Regions from separate parts of the Pseudoalteromonas sp. R86517 genome, predicted to be linked through region 1. Evidence: predicted binding sites of a transcription regulator. Region 1 holds the regulator's gene; the other holds the start of a gene.
What was found. The regulator sigma-54, encoded in region 1, starts transcription at its own class of promoters, with help from an activator protein. The targets are predictions, from matches to a motif close to GTTGGCACGNNNNTNGNNT.

Region 1 (3,136 bases):
GCTTGCCAGCGCATTAAGAATATCTTGTTGTGGTAAGTAGGGGAGCTTTTCATGAGCAAGCTCACTGATAAACTCTAAAATTCTTTTTTTACTACTAAAAAGGACCGCAGCTTTGCTGCAGTCCTGGCATACTAATGTACTTAATTTCATAATATTAGTGTCTAGCAAGCTTCTCTTTATGTTTTATGACTTGACGATCGAGCTTGTCAATCAACGAGTCTATAGCGGCATACATATCTTGGTGCTCTGTTGAGGCAAATAAATCTGCGCCACTTACATGAATAGTCGCTTCTGCTTTTTGGTTGAGTTTTTCTACATCGAGAATGACATGCACATTGCTAATATGATCTGAGTGCCTTTCTAGCTTTGCAAATTTATTATTTACATAGTCTCTAAGTGAATCAGTTACTTCTACGTGACGACCAGTTAGGTTTAGTTGCATAAGCATTTCCTCTTTGTTTTTTACGTCTTATATCAAACTCTTTCTCTGATTTGACGGTGGAATAGCTAGCGATTCACGGTATTTTGCTATTGTGCGTCTAGCTACTTTAATTCCTTGCTCTGCCAATATATCCGCAATTTTACTATCACTCAATGGTTTAGCTGAGTTTTCCGCGGCAATTAGCTTTTTAATTAGGGCACGTATTGCGGTTGATGAACACTCTCCGCCGTTTTCTGTGCTTACGTGGCTTGAGAAAAAATACTTAAGCTCAAAAATACCACGTGGCGTATGCATATATTTTTGTGTTGTAACACGCGAAATTGTCGATTCATGCATTTCTACCATCTCAGCAACATCGTTTAAAACCATTGGCTTCATGGCTTCTGGGCCATGTTCAAAAAATGCCTGTTGCTGTTTTACAATACAGTTTGTTACCTTAAGCAGCGTGTCGTTTCTGCTTTCAAGGCTTTTTATAAACCATTTAGCTTCTTGTAAGTGAGAACGAATAAACTGGCTATCACCACTTGATTTTACGGTACGTGACATAGCCGCGTACTGACTATTTACGCGTATTTTTGGCATGCTATCTGGGTTTAGCTCTACCACCCAGCGGCCTTTTATTTTTTTAACCGACACATCCGGTATTACATACTCCGACTCTTCCCTTACTATTGTATCTGCAGGTTTTGGGTTGAGGGTATGTATTAGGGTCATGACCTCTTTAAGCTCGTCTTCTTTAAGCTTAGTCTTTTTCATTAATGTACGATAGTCGCGTGCCGCTAATAGATCAATGTGATCGGTTAAGATCATTTTTGTTTGTTCTATAAAAGGGGTGTCTTTATCAAACTGGTTTAGCTGAATGCACAAGCACTCTTGTAAACTGCGCGCGGCTATACCTACAGGGTCAAATAGCTGAATACGTTTTAAAACGGCTTCTATTTCATCAAGTTCAACTTCAACTTCGTCATCGTTTTCTTGGTTAAAGCTTTCTAAAATTTCTTCGCAACTTAGCGTTAAAATACCCGAGTCATCTACAGCTTCTACAATGGCAATAGCAATGGCTTCGTCAGTTGGGCTAAAAGGAGTAAGCTGAAGCTGCCACATTAAATACTCATGTAGCGTTTCAGTAGAGGCACCTTGATAAATAGACTCATCTTCTGGCATTGGGCCTGAGGATGCAGCAGGGGCTGCGCTCATGTACTCATCCCAAGTTACATCCATTGCCATATCATCGCTAACGGTGTCTTTATTTAAAGCTTCGCCACTGTCTTGCTCGTACTCGCTGGTTGTATCGTCAGCCGATGCGCTTACGGTTACATCATCCGTATCTGCTTTTTGTTCATTTTTTCCAGCCGACTCTTCCGTGTAATCTTGCTCTTCTACTTCTAATAGCGGGTTGCTATCAAGTGCTTCTTGTATTTCTTGCTGGAGATCCAATGTACTGAGCTGCAGCAAGCGAATCGCTTGTTGCAATTGTGGAGTCATTGTAAGTTGCTGGCCCATGCGCAGCTGTAATGATTGCCTCATGTATCTCTAACAATCCTTTTATGTTGTTATAATTAATATTAGCAGATGCTTGTAGGTGTGGCTTAAATGTTACAGCCTAAATTGCTCGCCTAAATAAACATCGCGTACAGTTTTGTCATTTAATACGTGTTCTGGGGTGCCAGATGCAATTAGCTCCCCATGAGAAACAATGTAGGCTTTTTCACAAACATCAAGGGTTTCTCTTACATTGTGATCGGTAATTAATACGCCAATGCCACGGTTTTTAAGATGCTCTATTATTTTCTTTATATCTAACACTGAAATCGGATCAACACCAGCAAAAGGCTCATCCAATAAAATAAATTTAGGGTTTGCTGCCAGTGCTCTGGCAATTTCTACACGGCGGCGTTCACCACCAGAAAGCGCCATACCTTGGCTATCGCGAATATGCTGAATACTAAATTCATCAAGTAAGTTGTTAAGCGTTTCTTCTCGTGCGGCTTTATTGAGCTCTTTACGCGTTTCTAAAATAGCCATTAAGTTTTGATAAACTGTCAGCTTTCTAAATATTGATGACTCTTGCGGCAAATAGCCAATGCCTAAGCGGGCGCGGCTGTGCATAGGTAATAACGTAATGTCGTTATCATCAATAGAAATTTTACCTTTGTCGCTAGGTACTAACCCTACAATCATGTAAAAGGTGGTGGTTTTACCTGCGCCATTAGGGCCCAATAAGCCAACAATGCTGCCGGCTTCTACTTCAAGGCCTACATTTTTTACAACTTGGCGGCCTTTATAGCTTTTTGCTAATAGTTCTGCTTTTAAGGTGCTCATGGTTGACCTTCGTTACCTGTTTTTTCTTTAATTTTTGCTTCAACAGGCACTAAAATTGTATGGACACGATCCGTAGAGTTTTCGTCTTTTTCTGCGCTAATAAGCTGCTGCTGCATGTCGTAGGTAATACTTTTAGCATTAATTTTTTGACCGGCTTGTGCGACTTCAGCATCGCCAACAAGCGTTAAAAAGCGCTTTGCTACGTCGTAACGTACTTCGTTTGCGCTGGCACTCATTACGGTACCGTCGTCTTGTTTTTCTTCGAAGTAGGCTGGGCTGCCAGTGGCAATAAGGAGTTGTTTGTTATCCCCTAAGTCTTCACGTTTATGTACTTCGAGTCGGTCGGCTGTAATTTTGCGATTACCATGCACA
Region 2 (3,136 bases), 2.3 Mb from region 1:
GCGCCTTGCTCTTTAAGTTGGTTTTCCATGTTGGTTAACATGCCACCAGGTACTTGCGCGAGTAAAATACGGCCATCAACACCTTTAAGGCTCCCCTCAAAGGCAGCGTACTTTTTACGTACATCTCTAAAGTAAGCCGCTATTTCTTCTAGCTGGTTTAAATCTAATTCGGTATCGCGGGGCGTTCCTTCAACAATCGCTACAATGGTTTCTGTAGCTGAATGACCGTAAGTCATACTCATTGAAGAAATTGCGGTATCAAGCATATCAATACCTGCATCAATGGCTTTTTGATACGTAGCGGTACTTAAACCTGTGGTTGCATGGCACTGCATAGCAATAGGGATAGAAACGGTTTCTTTTAGCCCTTTAATAAGTTGCTCTGCATCGTATGGTTTTAATAAGCCTGCCATATCTTTAATACAAATAGAGTGACAACCTAAATCCTCTAGCTGTTTTGCAAGGGTTAACCACATATCAAGGGTATGCACAGGGCTTACAGTATAAGAAATAGTGCCTTGTGCGTGTGCTCCTACTTTTACAGCCGCTTTAATTGCCGTTTCTAAGTTACGCACATCGTTCATGGCGTCAAAAATACGAAATACATCTACACCATTTTTGTGGGCACGCTCTACAAACTTTTCTACCACGTCATCGGCATAGTGGCGGTAACCCAATAAATTTTGCCCACGTAATAGCATTTGCTGTTTAGTATTGGGCATTGCTTTTTTAAGGGCACGAATACGCTCCCACGGATCTTCACCTAAATAACGAATACACGAGTCAAACGTAGCGCCGCCCCACGACTCAATAGACCAATAACCGGCATCATCAAGTTTGCTAGCAATAGGTAGCATGTCATCTAAGCGCATACGGGTTGCAAGTAAAGACTGATGAGCATCGCGTAAAACAAGTTCTGTTAATTTTAATTTAGCCATGTGTGCCTCTTATTTATTATTTGATTTGTACTGAGCAATGGCAGCACTAATAGCAGCGATGTGCTCGTTTGGCACACCTTGAGATTTTAAAGATGGTGATTTAACCGGTATTGCAACTTCAGCCTCGTCAAAACGAGCAACCAAGTTAGACATGAGTGACACAGCACCAATCAATATTGAAAGAAATACAAACACGCCCACCATGCCCGTAAGCATCAAGCTACCTGCGGTTGTGAGTACAGCTCCTATATCCATTTTTCTCCCCCTGCACTATATAGCGATATAAAAAACCGCTTTATTTAAATAATTATTCACCGAATGATAACAAAACTTTTAACTTTGTCCACCACCTGTCAATTGGTAAAACCAATTAAAATTAAACTAACATACAGCCACAATAGTTAACATAGCTAATACAGGGTTAAATTAGCTTAGATATAGATGATAAAAATAACCGTTATAGGCAAAGGTTATATGGTTAAACCCAAAACAACTTAAAAATCATAAAAAATAGTAAGTTAAACGGCAGGTAAAAAATCAGCTTGGGCTAAAATGTAAATTGGTCTTACCAAGACTAGTAAAGCAGCGCACAAAAAATATTTATTTTTTCACTCTCTTTACAATAGTGTGAATAAGTTACATCGTTAAACGTAAAACTTACCAATCCTAAATTTACAACCTTCGTTCAAAAAACCATAACATATTGAAAATTAATAAAATTAAACTCTGGCACGCAACTGGCATTATTACTTTCGAACGAATTTGATAACCAAGGAGAAAACAATGTTACGCTGGACAATTACATTTTTAGTTATTGCTTTAATCGCTGCAGTGTTAGGTTTTGGTGGTATCGCAGGTGCCGCAGCTGGTATAGCAAAAATTATATTCTTTATCTTTTTAGTACTTTTAGTGATTTCTTTAGTTTCAGGTGCGCTGCGCGGTAAATCGCCCAGGTAGCTACTAACATACTTAAAACACTAAACAATCAACATATACAAGGAATTACATTATGAACTCAACAACTTTAAAAGCAGCACTAATCGCCGTATTTGCAGGTTTCTTTATGATGGGTTGTGAAGACAACCACGCAGAAGAAGCAGGTGAGCGTATTGATGAAGCAGTAACTGACGTGCAAAACTCTGTTGAAGATGCATGTGAAAATGTAAAAGAAGGCGTTAACGCAGAAGAAACTAACTGTTAATCTGTTTGGTAACGTAAAAAACGGCTTTTAATAAGCCGTTTTTTTGTGCGCTAATAAAAAGCGGCTTCTAACTCTTATAATGCATAGCCTACATTAACGGGTGTGATTTTTACGCTAGCTTGTTAAAATAGCGAAAACTATTACTTATTAGCAATTATGGCACTGACCACCACTTACACACTCGATAAACCCTACTACTACGAATGCTTTGACGAGTCCCACTCTTATAGTAAAGCAGCTAAGCCAAAGTATTTTTTGCTGGCATTACTGGTGTGCTTAGGTTTAATTAGTATTTACGCTATGGACGATCATTACCTAGGTACATTTTTAATAATGCTAGGTGTATTAGAATGCGTTGCCTTTTATTACCGTAGGCCTTGGTGGGTTACGCGCCAAATGTTTAGTCGTGCTTCGGGCTCAGAGGTTACTCTTTCGTTTACCGATGACGCTATTAGCACCGAAAACCACTATAAAAGCCATACATTTAAGTGGGCAGAAATAACCCATATTATTAAAACCAACCACGGCTACTTAGTGCACCATAATAAAGGTATGCAATATATTTCTAGCAGTGTATTAACCGATGAAATGCGCGATTTTATAAACAAAAAAGCCACTCAGTGAGTGGCTTTTGGTATAGCTAAGTGCATTACTCAGCTAAGTATACGTGTTGATTAAGCATTGCCCGGATTAGGGTTAGACTTTTCAGCTTGTATACGCATGTAAATCTCTTCACGATGCACTGAAACGTCTTTAGGTGCGTTAACACCAATTCGAACTTGATTTCCTTTAACACCTAATACAGTAACAGTTACTTCGTCACCAATCATTAGGGTTTCACCTACTCTACGAGTTAGTATTAGCATTCTCTTGCTCCCATGTTCCAATAAATTATAAGATTCCGCTTGACCATTTTAATGAAAAATTGATTGAAAAGTAAGTAAAAACTCCCAAACTATCCATTTTCTGTTAAAAATTCTGAGTGTAACGCTCTTGC

Region 2: the regulator sigma-54 is predicted to act here: its motif matches at 1,664-1,682, upstream of SJY38_RS11535 (DUF1328 domain-containing protein).

Annotation. Positions count from the first base shown of each region.
Region 1 is NZ_JAXHCB010000001.1:279,649-282,784, forward strand. It holds gene SJY38_RS01250 (PTS sugar transporter subunit IIA) at 1-150, opposite strand, end outside; gene hpf (ribosome hibernation promoting factor) at 155-442, opposite strand; gene SJY38_RS01260 (RNA polymerase factor sigma-54) at 470-1,969, opposite strand; gene lptB (LPS export ABC transporter ATP-binding protein) at 2,039-2,764, opposite strand; gene lptA (lipopolysaccharide transport periplasmic protein LptA) at 2,761-3,136, opposite strand, start outside.
Region 2 is NZ_JAXHCB010000001.1:2,552,323-2,555,458, forward strand. It holds gene oadA (sodium-extruding oxaloacetate decarboxylase subunit alpha) at 1-938, opposite strand, end outside; gene SJY38_RS11530 (OadG family protein) at 948-1,193, opposite strand; gene SJY38_RS11535 (DUF1328 domain-containing protein) at 1,722-1,895, shown strand; gene SJY38_RS11540 (hypothetical protein) at 1,948-2,139, shown strand; gene SJY38_RS11545 (YcxB family protein) at 2,296-2,763, shown strand; gene csrA (carbon storage regulator CsrA) at 2,814-3,005, opposite strand; gene SJY38_RS11555 (aspartate kinase) at 3,095-3,136, opposite strand, start outside.